Neorhizobium galegae bv. orientalis str. HAMBI 540: one gene and its partner. The protein of the gene in region 1 interacts with the protein of each later gene in a pairwise test. Links are inferred from orthologs where the notes say so. Each region holds a gene or a part of one and is shown on either strand. Other genes may lie near its edges. The genes, in order: grpE and RG540_RS02325.

Evidence for each region.
Region 2: the proteins of grpE (region 1) and RG540_RS02325 interact in binary tests that used the Escherichia coli proteins (3 or more experiments, as listed by UniProt). The link is inferred for Neorhizobium galegae bv. orientalis str. HAMBI 540 from one-to-one orthologs.

What each region holds. Positions count from the first base shown.
Region 1 is NZ_HG938353.1:3,836-10,429, reverse strand. The notes cover bases 1,437-4,400. They hold grpE (nucleotide exchange factor GrpE), read right to left. Parts: upstream 3,258-4,400; coding sequence 2,616-3,257; downstream 1,437-2,615. Other genes in these bases: hrcA (heat-inducible transcriptional repressor HrcA), read right to left, coding at 3,375-4,400; ptsN (PTS IIA-like nitrogen regulatory protein PtsN), read left to right, coding at 1,949-2,413; hpf (ribosome hibernation-promoting factor, HPF/YfiA family), read left to right, coding at 1,437-1,871. Also shown: rpoN (RNA polymerase factor sigma-54), read left to right, coding at 1-1,047; more of hpf, read left to right, coding at 1,296-1,436; more of hrcA, read right to left, coding at 4,401-4,454; rph (ribonuclease PH), read left to right, coding at 4,631-5,347; RG540_RS00030 (VOC family protein), read left to right, coding at 5,366-5,773; rdgB (RdgB/HAM1 family non-canonical purine NTP pyrophosphatase), read left to right, coding at 5,782-6,426; radical SAM family heme chaperone HemW, read left to right, coding at 6,433-6,594. UniProt on the Escherichia coli protein: Participates actively in the response to hyperosmotic and heat shock by preventing the aggregation of stress-denatured proteins, in association with DnaK and GrpE. It is the nucleotide exchange factor for DnaK and may function as a thermosensor.
Region 2 is NZ_HG938353.1:484,819-491,337, forward strand. What follows is about bases 3,443-6,331. They hold RG540_RS02325 (Nramp family divalent metal transporter), read right to left. Parts: upstream 5,613-6,331; coding sequence 4,272-5,612; downstream 3,443-4,271. Other genes in these bases: RG540_RS02320 (tRNA1(Val) (adenine(37)-N6)-methyltransferase), read left to right, coding at 3,503-4,303; RG540_RS32220 (hypothetical protein), read left to right, coding at 5,643-5,822; RG540_RS02330 (S49 family peptidase), read left to right, coding at 5,779-6,331. Outside these bases: RG540_RS02305 (tetratricopeptide repeat protein), read right to left, coding at 1-1,670; RG540_RS02310 (polyprenyl synthetase family protein), read right to left, coding at 1,834-2,850; RG540_RS02315 (putative signal transducing protein), read left to right, coding at 2,957-3,178; more of RG540_RS02330, read left to right, coding at 6,332-6,519. UniProt on the Escherichia coli protein: H(+)-stimulated, divalent metal cation uptake system. Involved in manganese and iron uptake. Can also transport cadmium, cobalt, zinc and to a lesser extent nickel and copper. Involved in response to reactive oxygen.

The DNA of each region.
Region 1 (6,594 bases):
AACCGCCTGATTGCCCAACATCTCGTTGATCAGCTGGACGAGGCCGGTTATATGCTCGGCGACATCGAGGAGATTGCCGCCCGCCTGGGCAGAAGCGTCGAGAATGTAGAAGCCATCCTCCGCTCGCTGCAGACGCTCGATCCGCCGGGCGTCTTCGCGCGATCGCTCAGCGAATGTCTGGCAATCCAGCTTCGGGAAAAGGACCGACTCGACCCGGCCATGGATGCGCTGATCAGACATCTGGATCTGCTGGGCAAACGCGACTTCGCCTCGCTTCGAAAGATCTGCGGCGTCGACGACGAAGACCTCATCGACATGCTGGCAGAAATCCGCTGCCTCAACCCCAAGCCCGGCGCCGGCTTCGAGCGCGGCATGTCTGAGACGATTTCGCCGGATATCGTCGTGCGCGCAGCGCCCGACGGCAGCTGGGTGGTCGAGCTCAATCCGGACACCCTGCCGCGTGTCCTGGTAAACCACAGCTATTTCCAGACGGTGTCCAAGCACTGCCCGAAAAACGGGGACGACCACAACTTTCTTTCCGAATGCATGCAGAATGCCAATTGGCTGACGCGCAGCCTCGACCAGCGGGCCAAGACGATCATGAAGGTGGCGGCCGAAATCGTCCGGCAACAGGATGCCTTCCTGATCCACGGCGTCGATCACCTGCGCCCGCTCAACCTCAAGACCGTCGCCGAAGCGATCAAGATGCATGAATCGACGGTCAGCCGCGTCACCTCCAACAAATACATGCTGACGCCGCGGGGGCTGTTCGAGCTCAAATATTTCTTCACAGTGTCGATCGGCTCGGCGGAAGAAGGCGGCGACAGCCATTCGGCGGAGGCCGTGCGCCATCGGATTCGCCTGCTGATCGCCCAGGAAACGCCTGAGACGGTGCTCTCCGACGACGATATCGTCGTCAGCCTGAAACGCGGCGGGGTCGAGCTCGCGCGCCGGACCGTCGCGAAGTACCGCGAGGCGATGAACATTCCTTCTTCCGTCCAGCGCCGTCGCGAAAAGCGCGCGATCGCCGGGGTCGCGGCGTTCTGAGAAACCGGCGAAACACCCGGGTTTCCACAGGCCTACGTAGAAATCCCGAGGCCCGCTGCCGTTGACATTTAAAACATCGGGCGCTAGAAGCCCGCCGCAACTGCACGGGACATGGCACGAAACGTATCCCATTATCCAGACAGGCATCGATTGCAGCAATTTGGCCCAGTCGCATGTGAACGGCTTGGATGCGGGGACGGCTTGGCGTAGACTGGAACACGCAAGTCACGACAAGAAGGAAGAACTCCATGAGTGTGCGTGTATCCGGTAAGCATATGGAAATTGGCGATTCGTTCCGTCAAAGGATCGAGGACCAAATCGGAGAAGCGATTACAAAATACTTCGACGGAGGCTATTCAGGCCAAGTCATCGTGGAAAAGGCTGGTTCGCGCTTTTCTGCCGACTGCAAGGTGCATCTCGATACCGGGATCGTCCTGCATGCGGCTGGCGAGGCGAATGATCCGCAGATCAGTTTCGACGCCGCAGCACAGCGGATCGAAAAACGTCTGCGCCGCTACAAGCGGCGGCTCAAGGATCATCATGCCGGCAACCATGTGAATGGTTATGCGGAAGTTGCCTACACTGTTATGGACAGCGTACCGGATGAAGGGGAGGAAGTGCCCGAGGATTTCGCGCCGACCATCGTCGCGGAAAGTTCGAAGCAGTTGAAGACGATGACGGTCGCAAGCGCCGTCATGGCACTTGATATGACAGACGAGCCTGTTCTTCTGTTCCGTAGCCCCGGCAAGGAACATCTGAACATTGTGTACCGCCGCAATGACGGCAATATTGGCTGGATCGATTCCACCAATATCAAGAACTAACAACTTGGGGAGAGCGTCGGAGACGGCGCTCCCCTTCGCCTAGGGCACAAGCTCTTGCGGCACGAAGGATGAAGAGAATGGCATTGGCAGATTTGCTGCAGCAAGATGCGATTATTCCTGCCCTAAAGGTAAACTCCAAAAAGCAGCTATTGCAGGAGCTGGCGGTCAAGGCTTCCAAGTTGACGGGCGTGAGTGAACGAGAAATCTTCGACATCATCCTGCAGCGCGAAAGGCTCGGCTCCACCGGCGTCGGCCACGGCATCGCCATCCCGCACGGCAAGCTCAACAGCATCTCGTCGATCAAGGGTATTTTCGCGCGCCTTGAAGCCCCGGTCGATTTCGAAGCGCTCGACGACGAGCCGGTCGATCTGGTGTTCCTGCTGCTCGCGCCCGAAGGCGCCGGCGCCGACCACCTGAAGGCCCTGTCGCGTATTGCCCGCGTGTTGCGCGACCAGGATCTCGTCGCCAAGCTGCGCAAGACCGATTCCGCTTCGGCGATCTACGCATTCCTCAACGAGGAACAAGCCAACCACGCCGCCTGACGGCATATGCATTCGTGGGGACGAAACAAACTGCCCGGCCGCTGTCAAAGCGCCGGGCGGTTTTGTTTTTGAGCCGTATTTTGCAGGGGTTACGCGCGAAAACTCGACCGATCAGAACAATCGACAATCAGACGATGAAACATCAACGGGGACCGGCCGGCGTAAAATGAGGAGCAGGCTTTACCCCTGCTCCTCAAAGGCTTCAGGCGCTCTTCTCACCGGCGGTTTCTGCCGAAGCTTCCGACTTCGGACCACCTTTTGCGACACCCACCATGGCGGGGCGCAGGACGCGTTCGCCGATCGTGAAGCCGGCCTGAACGACCTGGACGACAGTATTGTTCGGGACGGCAGGGTTCGGGATTTCGAACATCGCCTGGTGGAAGTTCGGATCAAACTTCTGGCCTTCAGCATCGATCTTCTTCACGCCGTGGCGCTCCAGAGCGGACAGCATCGAGCGTTCAGTCATCTCGACGCCCTCCAGGAGCGTGGTCAGCGAGGCATCTGCCGTGGCGCGCATTTCGGTCGGCACGGCGTCCAGCGCCCGGCGCAGGTTGTCCGAAACGGCGAGCATGTCGCGCGCAAAGCCGGCGGCGGCGTAGGACTTAGCGTCCTTGATTTCGCGTTCGGTGCGGCGGCGCAGGTTATCCATCTCGGCGGCAAGCCGCAGGAAACGGTCGCGCAGCTCGTTGTTTTCGGCCTTCAGCAATTCCAGCGGATCAGGTTCGGCGGCAGGCGCCTCGGCATTCTTCTGGTTGGCCGCGTCCTCAAGAGCAGATGCTACGGCTTCCGCAGTGTTCTCCGCGGCAGTTGCGTCAGGTCCGTTCTTGTTGGTTTCGTCGGTCATGACGGTCTCCGGTTATTCTTGGCTTCGATTTACGGGCTTGGATTTGTGCCCGATATCGAGGTTTAAGGTGGAAAAATCAAGGCTTGCTGGGAAACTTGGGCGGTCCGGCCGCAAAATTCAGCGCGACAGCCTGGCAAGCAGCTGCGCGGTGTAGTCCACCATCGGCACGATACGGGAATAGTTGAGCCGCGTCGGCCCGATGACACCGACGGCACCGACGATCCGGTCCTCGCCGTCACGATAGGGCGCCACGATGAGCGAGGAGCCAGAGAGGGAAAACAGCTTGTTTTCAGAGCCAATGAAGATCCGGACGCCCGGCCCTTTTTCTGCGAGATCGAGAATCTCGATCAGGCTGTCCTTCTTTTCGAGATCATCGAAAAGCAGCCGCAAACGATCGAGATCCGCGACATCCGCCAGGCCTTCAAGCAAATTGGCGCGGCCGCGGACGATGAGCTGGGTCGGTTTGCCTTCCTCGCTGTCGCCGGACCAGACCGCAAGACCGCGCTCGACCAGTTCGTGCGAGAGCGCATAAAGCTCTCCCTGAACCTGGTCCTTGAGGGTCTTCAGCTGGCCGCGCAGTTCCGGCAAGGTCTGGCCACTCAGGTGGGCATTGAGGAAATTGGCCGCTTCGGTCAACTGCGACGACGTCACGCCGGCGGGCAGCTCGATGATACGGTTTTCGACCTGATTGTGATCACCGACCAGCACGGCGAGCGCCTTGGTCGGCTCGAGGCGGATAAACTCAACATGCTTGAGGACGGGATCGCTCTTGGTGGTGATGACGATGCCGGCGCCGCGCGAGACGCCCGAGAGCATGCGGCTTGCCTCCGCCATCAGGCTTTCCATCGGCTGGTCGCGGTCGGCCGGGCGGATCTGCCGGTCGATGTTGGCACGCTCCTCGGCAGACAGGTCTCCGACCTGCATGAAGGCGTCGACGAAAAACCGGAGCCCTGACTGGGTCGGCAGGCGGCCAGCGCTGATATGCGGGGAATAGATGAGGCCGAGTTCTTCAAGATCGCTCATCACATTGCGCACCGAAGCCGGTGACAAAGAGATGGGCAGCAACCGCGAAAGATTGCGGGAGCCCAGCGGCTCACCGTTTTCCAGGTAGCTTTCCACGATGCGGCGGAAAATTTCGCGCGAACGGTCATCGAGCACAGAGCCGCTGTCCCTACCCGTCGATGCCGAAAATCCCATCTAGACCTTCACCGTTCCGTTGATCATTCGATAAAATATAGTCATTCGACGCGCCTTCTCCAAAGGGAAAATTGCGCCAGCCACGATCATTCGCTCGTACACTCATTAGGGCTTTTTCTTTGCAAAAGCTTGGCCGGGGCCGTAGAAGGCGGAAACAGAAATCCAGGGAGTGAAACATGCGGCCTTCAGGCAGACAGTTGAACCAGATGCGCAAGGTCTCGTTCGAGCGCAATTTCTCCAAGCACGCGGAAGGTTCCTGCCTCGTCAAGTTCGGCGACACGCATGTGCTCTGCACCGCGAGCCTCGAAGAAAAGACGCCGCCGTGGCTGCGCAACAGCGGCAAGGGCTGGGTCACCGCCGAATACGGCATGCTGCCGCGCGCTACCGGCGACCGCATGAAGCGCGAAGCCGCCGCCGGCAAGCAGGGCGGCCGCACCCAGGAAATCCAGCGCCTGATCGGTCGGTCCTTGCGCGCCGTCATCGATCTCGAAGCACTCGGCGAAAAGCAGATCACCATCGACTGCGACGTCATCCAGGCGGATGGCGGCACGCGCACCGCTTCGATCACCGGTGGCTGGATTGCGCTCTACGACTGCCTGAAGTGGATGGAAGCCCGCTCGATGACCAAGGTCGACAAGGTGCTCAAGGACCATGTCGCGGCGATCTCCTGCGGCATCTTTGCCGGCCAGCCGGTAATCGACCTCGACTATATCGAGGATTCGGCTGCCGAGACGGACGCCAATTTCGTCATGACCGGTTCCGGCGGAATCGTCGAGGTGCAGGGCACGGCGGAAGGCAAGCCCTTCAGCCAGGAAGAGTTCCTGAAGCTGCTGGCGCTCGCTCAGGACGGTACCCAGGAACTGGTGGCGATGCAGAAGCAGGCGATTGCCTGAACCTGAAAGAGGTGCGGTTTGATTGAAGGCATTCTCGAAACCGCGCTCTACGCCGCTGATCTCGATGCCGCCGAAGCATTTTACGGCGGCATTCTCGGCCTAGAGAAGGTGCGGCGCGCCGGCACCAGACATGTGTTCTTTCGTTGTGGGCCGGGCATCCTGCTGATCTTCAATCCGGCTGAGACGATCAAGCCACCGCCCGCCGATTCGCTACCCGTACCGCCACATGGCTCGATGGGACCGGGGCATATCTGCTTTCGCATGACCGGCGACGCGATTGACTTGATCAGGGAAAAGCTCAACAAGGCAGGGATTGCCATCGAAAGCGATTTCCGCTGGCCGAACGGTGCCCGCTCAATCTATTTCCGCGATCCGGCCGGCAACAGCCTGGAATGCGCAGAGCCCAGGCTCTGGAATATCGAATAGGAATTATCATGCGCAAGCTCGATACCAAGACGATCGTCGTCGCCAGCCACAATGCCGGAAAGATCCGCGAAATCGCCGAATTGATCGGCCCCTTCGGTTTCTCGGCCAAATCCGCCGCCGAACTGCAATTCGAAGAGCCGGACGAGACGGGCACGACATTCGAGGAAAATGCCGCGATCAAGGCACTCGCCTCCGCCCGGGCCTCCGGCCTGCCCGCACTGTCTGACGATTCCGGCATCGTCATCGACGCGCTCGACGGTGCGCCGGGTGTCTATACCGCCAACTGGGCGGAGCGTGAGGATGGCAGCCGCGATTTCCAGATGGCGATGGAAAAGGTCGAGAAGGCGCTCGAAGAACGCGGCGCGACCAAGCCGGAACAGCGCGGTTGCCGCTTTGTCAGCGTTCTCTGTCTCGCATGGCCTGACGGACACACGGAAATGTTCCGGGGCGAAGTGGAAGGCACTGTAGTGTGGCCGCCGCGCGGCACCCAGGGTTTTGGTTATGACCCGGTCTTCCAACCGGAAGGCTATGATATTACCTTCGGTGAAATGAGTAGTGATCAGAAACACGGCTGGAAACCTGGCGAACCGGAAGCGCTTTCGCATCGCGCCCGTGCCTTCAAGCGTTTCGTCGAAACCTGCCTGGAGGCTTGAGGCATTTTGAACTCAGCCGCTCCCCTTCTGCGCGACACCCTTCTGCCCGATACCGGCGAGCCGGGCTTTGGCGTCTATGTGCATTGGCCATTCTGTGCGGCCAAGTGCCCCTATTGCGACTTCAACAGCCATGTGCGCCATCAGCCCGTGGACCAGCCGCGTTTCACC
Region 2 (6,519 bases), 480 kb from region 1 along the record:
CGATTCCATTGGTAGACGGCTTCGAGCTTGCGCCCGACACGCCAGTAGGAATCGCCCAGATGGTCGTTGATCGTCGAATCGCCGGCGCGCAGCTGCACCGCACGTTCGAGCTCGGTCACGGCATCGTCGAACTTACCCATGCGGAAATAGGCCCAGCCGAGCGAGTCGACGATATAGCCGTCATCCGGCCGCGCATCGACGGCCCGCTTGATCATGCCGAGACCCTCGTCGAGGTTCTTGTTCATGTCGACCAGCGAATATCCGAGATAGTTGAGCACCTGCGGCTGTTCAGGGTTGAGTTCCAGCGATTTGCGGAAACTTGGCTCGGCCTTCTCCCAGTTCTTCAGCCGCTCGTAGGCGATGCCGCGCTGGAAGAAGATGGTCCAGTCGCCCGGCTTCGGCACCGGCCCGATGACCTCGGCCGCCTTGTCGTAGGTCTCGGCCATGGTCTTGTAGTCCTTGGCGTCGGAAAGCACGCTGCCATAGGCGATGTAGCTGCGGATGTCCGACGGATCGGATTCGATCAGCGATTTCAGGTGCTGCTTGGCTTCGTTCACCTTGCCGGTGTCGGAAAGCGTCACGCCGAGCTGCAGTTCGGAAATCCGGCGCATCGGCGAATCGGCCGGAACGCTCGCATAGAACTTGATGGCGCGATCGGGCTGCTTGAGCTTCTCGGCGATGCCGCCGAGCAGGATCAGCGTGTCGGCACTCTTGACGTCGAGCGCGTGGGAAATCTGCAGGTAGAGCGAGACCATGTCCTCGGCACCCTGGCGGTTCAGCGCGCCACCGATCGAAAACAGCACGCCGGCCGCACCTTCGGCGGCGTTGCTCACCTGCTGCTGGGGCTTCTCGCCCTTTTCGATGCTCTGGCGGAGCGCTTTCAGCGGCGCATAATTGGAGACCATGCCGTCACCGACGGAGATCGCATCGAGCGCCTTCTGCTTGTTGCCGGCAGCCGCTTCAAGACGCGCAAGCGCCATGACGGCGCGCATAAACGTGTCCGGCGCGGTGGCGACGGCTTCTTTGTTGGTGACGGCGGTGTTGAGATGCTGCCGTGCAGTGCCGATATCCCCGGTCACCAGCGCCATGGCGCCGAGATGGTAGTCGGTGAATACCTTGTACCAGGGCGGTCCCTTGAGGTTGTTGATGCTGGCCATCGCCTGCTTGCCCTTGCCGGCGCCGACATCCGCCCAGGCGGAGAGAAGCTGGTGGGTCAGCCGGTCGAGATCGTTCGGCCCCTCATAGGCAAGCACTTTCTTGGCGATGTCGAACTTTTTGTCACGCAGGGCATCGAGGCCGCGGACGATCTTGGTGATCCGCTCGACGGCGGTGTCATCCTTCAACGCATTGGCCTCGGTGAGACCCTGGTCGAAATCGCCGTTGAGCAGCAGCGAGATCATCAGCCGTTCGCGGATTTCCAGGTTGGCGGGATCGAAAGCCAGCGCCTTGCGGTAAAGCGCGATCGCGGTGTCGTAGTCGTGGTCGACGTCGGCAGTGCGGGCCGCCAGAAAGGCGCCGGAAAACGTCTTCACGTTGCCGGGACCGAACGTCACGGTGTCTTTCACCGCTGGCTTCGCTTCCGCCGTCGCCGCATTGGCCACCGTTCCGAACATGAGGACGGTTGCGAGCGCCGCGCTGGAGAGCAGAAGAAGGCTGGATTTCCGCCGCATAAAGATGCCTTTCGTAAGAGCATGGCGATTCGGTGAGATACCGCCGCCAATTTCGCCCTATTGATTCACGATAGAATGGCTTTTTTGAAGCAGGTCCGCAAGGAAATCCCCAGCGCCGCACGGGGGCGGCGCCGGTCACACCTTCGTCAACGGACGCCGAGCGTCAGTTGACGCGTTGGATCGAGAAGTCGATGACTTCGAGAAGAGCGGCCTTGAGCGGCGAGGCGGGAAGCGGCGCCAGCGCATCGCGGGCGATCGTCCCGTAATGCAGCGCGCGGCCAATCGTGTCGTTCAGGGCGCCGTATTTGTTGATCAATCCGAGCGCCTTTTCGAGGTTCTCATCGCTGCTTTCGCCCTTCTCGATCGCCTGGCGCCAGAAGGCGCGCTCGGCCTCGGTGCCGCGGCGATAGGAGAGGATGACGGGCAGCGTGATCTTGCCCTCGCGGAAATCGTCGCCGACATTCTTGCCGAGATCGGCAGCCTTGCCGCCGTAATCGAGCGCATCGTCGACGAGCTGGAAGGCAAGGCCGAGGTTCATGCCGTAGGATTTCAGTGCGCCCCGGCCGGCCTTGTCGGCATTGGCGATGATCGGGCCTACTTCGGCAGCGGCTGCAAACAGGGCCGCCGTCTTGGCGCGGATGACCGAAAGATAATCGTCCTCGGTCGTTTCCATGTTCTTGGCGACGGACAGCTGCAGCACCTCGCCCTCGGCGATCACAGAAGCCGCGGCTGACAGCACGTCGAGCGCTTCGAGCGATCCGACATCGACCATCATCCGGAACGCCTGGCCGAGCAGGAAGTCACCGACCAGAACGCTTGCCTGGTTGCCCCAGATCATCCGCGCGGTCGAGCGTCCCCGCCGCAGGTCGCTTTCGTCGACCACGTCGTCATGGAGCAGCGTTGCGGTGTGCATGAACTCGACGCTGGTCGCGAGTTTTACATGACCTTCGCCCTGATAGCCGAACAGGGCGGCGGAGGCGAGCGTCAGCATCGGCCGCAGCCGCTTGCCGCCCGACGAGATCAGGTGGTTGGCAACTTCCGGGATCATCTGCACGTCGGAGCCGGCCTTGGACAGGATCAACTGGTTGACCCGATCCATGTCCGCCTTGGTCAGATCCACCAGCGGTTTGACGGATGCCAGTTTGTTTTTGCCTTCTTCAAGCGGTATGACGACGCCCAATGTCAGGCCTCCCTATCGAAATCTTTCAAACGACAATAGAAAGAGGCTGATAGTGCGGCAAGCGCAAATCGCATCCCGCCGGATATAATGGGGTAACAAACAAGCCATGCTGGAGATCATCCGCACCAACGACATCGTGATCCTGTCGCTGGCCCAGAGTCTGATGAAGGATGCGGGCATCCATTTCATGGTCGCCGACCAGTCGATGAGCGTGCTCGAAGGCTCGCTCGGGCTTTTGGCACGTCGCCTGATGGTGGATAGCGAACGGGCCGACGAGGCGCGGCGGATATTGAAGGACGCGGGGCTGGAAGCGGAGCTGCGGCCTTGATGCTTGTGGATCCTCGGTCCTCAGTTTTTCCGGAGCTTTAGCATTGAGCGTTCTCGCGGATCGCCCCCCTCTGCCCTGCCGGGCATCTCCCCCACGGGTGGGGAGATCGGCTGGGCGCACGCTCGCCGCTTCAAATTTGACGTCTCATTCTGCGCACCAACGTGCGGCGTATCTTCTCGCGCATTTTTATCTGGCCTCTCTTCCGGCACGCCGTATTTGGAAGGGCGATGATCACGCCGCTTGTGATCTCCCCACCTGTGGGGGAGATGCCCGGCAGGGCAGAGGGGGGCTACCGACTACCAGCGCTCAATGGTGTCGCGAAGGATGACCACTCCAACCCACACCATCGACGCCTTCCATCGCGGCCGTTTCCACGTCATGCAGCCGAAGGGCGGAGGCCATCGCTCCGGCGTCGATGCGATGCTGCTTGCCTCGCTGGTCGCTGCCGACAAGCCGGTCAGCGTCGCCGATCTCGGCTCCGGCGCCGGTGCCGCGGGCCTTGCGGTCGCCTCAAGGCTGGATCGTGCAAAAGTCCTGCTGATCGAAAAATCGCCGCTGATGGCCGATTACGCTCGCAAAACCCTGGAAATTCCGGAAAACGCTTTCTTGGCCGGTCGAGTCGAAGTGCTGGAAGCCGACGTGACGCTCACCGGCAAACCCCGTCTCGCCGCCGGCCTCGTGGACGAGATCCATGACCACGTGATCATGAACCCGCCCTTCAACGATGCCAGCGACCGCAAGACGCCGGATGCCCTGAAGGCCGAGGCACATGCGATGACGGAAGACCTGTTCGAAGCCTGGATCCGCACAGCCGGCGCGATCATGAAGCCTGGCGGGCAGTTGTCGCTGATCGCCCGGCCGCAATCGGTCGCTGAGATCATCGAGGCCTGCGGCAGGCGTTTCGGCGGGCTGGAAATCACTGCCCTTCACCCCCGGCCCGACGAAAGCGCCACGCGCATCCTCGTCACCGCCGTCAAGGGATCGCGCGCCCGGCTGACATTCCGGGCGCCGCTTTTCGTGCATGGCGCGGATGGCCATGCCTTCTCGGCTTTCGTCGACGACCTGAACAATGGCCGGGCCGCCTATGCCCGCCTCAGCCCGAAACGAAATCCACGAGCAGCTTGACGTTGAGGCCGGCGATGACGACGGCGATCAGCCAGGCAATGCCGGAGAGCCAAATCGGCGCCACGAGTTCGCCCATCTTGGCCTTGCTGGCGGTGAACATGACCAACGGGAATACCGCGAAGGAAAGCTGCAGGCTGAGCACCACCTGGGTGAGGATCAGCAGTTCCGCGGTGCCCGCATCGCCGTACCAGATGGTCACGAACGCGGCCGGGATGATGGCTATCCCCCGGGTGATCAGCCGGCGGATCCATGGCTGCAGCTTCATCTTGAGGAAGCCTTCCATGACGATCTGACCGGCAAGCGTCGCCGTCACCGTCGAATTCAGACCGCAGCAGAGCAGCGCGATGCCGAACAGCGTCGGCGCGATAGCCAGCCCGAGCAGCGGTGCGAGCAGCGAATGGGCTTCGCCAAGCTCGGCCACTTCCGTTCGCCCGGTGCTGTTGAAGGCGGCTGCCGCGAGGATCAGGATCGAGGCATTGATCAAGAGGGCGAAGCAGAGTGCGACGGTGGAGTCGATCGTCGCAAAGGTCAGCGCTTCCTTCTTTTCCGGCAGGGTATGGCCATAGTTGCGGGTCTGCACGATGCCGGAATGCAGGTAGAGGTTATGCGGCATGACGGTCGCGCCGAGGATGCCGAGCGCCAGATAGAGCATCTCCGGATTGGTGACGATCTCGGTGGTCGGGAAGAAGCCGCGGATGACACCGCCCCATTGCGGATCGGCAAGGAAGATCTGGATCGCGAAGCACACGGCGATGACGCCGAGCAGAGTGATGATGAAGGCTTCGACCCAGCGGAAACCCATCTTCTGCAAGTAAAGGATGATGAAGACGTCGAGAGCGGTGATCAGCACGCCGAGTTCGAGCGGGATGCCGAAGATCAGGTTGAGGCCGATCGCGGTGCCGATCACCTCGGCGATGTCCGTGGCGATGATGGCGATCTCGGCAAGTGCCCAGAGCGGAATGGAAACCCATTTCGGAAACGCGTCGCGGCAGGCCTGCGCCAGATCCCGGCCCGATGCGATGGCAAGACGGGCACAGAGCGATTGCAGCACGATCGCCATCAGGTTGGACAGCAGCGCCACCGCGAGCAGCGCATAGCCGAACTTCGAACCGCCGGCGAGCGAGGTTGCCCAGTTGCCGGGGTCCATATAACCGACCGCGACTAGGTAACCCGGACCCGCAAAGGCGGCGAGCCGCCGCCACCGCGATCCGGAACTCGAAATATTGATGCTTCGATGGACGTCGGAAAGCGATGCCTCCCCCCGTTTGTTCCGCCAGCCGCTGTCCTGCTTTGAACTTAAGACGTCCATCTTCACCTTATCTCCGTTCGTGAGGAGATAATGCCTTATTGGAATGATAATGCAAGTCATTCGCAACTGGAAAATCAAAATCCTGCTTTAAGTGGCGCAGCCATTGCGTTTGAAATTCCGTCACATACATGCTTTGGCAGAGCCGAACGCGACAGAAGGAAAAGAAATGGCCGGGTTTTTGAAGAGGTTGATGCCGAAACGATTCCGTAAGAAGGGGCTGACGATTCCCGTCGTCCGGCTTCACGGAGCGATCATGGCCGGCGGCAGCCAGTTCAAGCAGAGCCTCAACCTGGCCGGTGTGGCGCCGATGCTCGACAAGGCCTTCTCGAAGAAAGATGCCCCGGTCGTCGCAATCTCGATCAATTCGCCGGGCGGCTCGCCGGTCCAGTCGCGCCTGATCTTCCAGCGCATCCGCTCGCTTGCGGAAGAAAAGGACAAGAAGGTCCTGGTCTTCGTCGAGGACGTCGCGGCCTCCGGCGGCTACATGATCGCGCTTGCGGGCGACGAGATCTTTGCCGATCCCACCTCCATCGTCGGCTCGATCGGTGTCGTTTCCGGCGGTTTCGGCTTTCCGGAACTGCTGCGCAAGATCGGCATCGAGCGCCGCGTCTATACCGCCGGCGAGAACAAGGTGATCCTCGATCCCTTTCAGCCGGAAAAGGAAGGCGACATCGAATACCTGAAGGCGCTGCAGCTCGAAATCCACAAAGTCTTCATCGAGATGGTCAAGATGCGCCGTGGAGAGCGGCTGGCGGACGATGCGACGATCTTTTCGGGTCTGTTCTGGAGCGGGTTGCGCGGCCTCGAACTCGGCCTGATCGACAGCCTCGGCGACATGCGCGAAGTCCTCAAGCGCCGTTACGGCAAGGATACCAGGCTGGAACTGATCGGCAGCGCCCGCACCCTG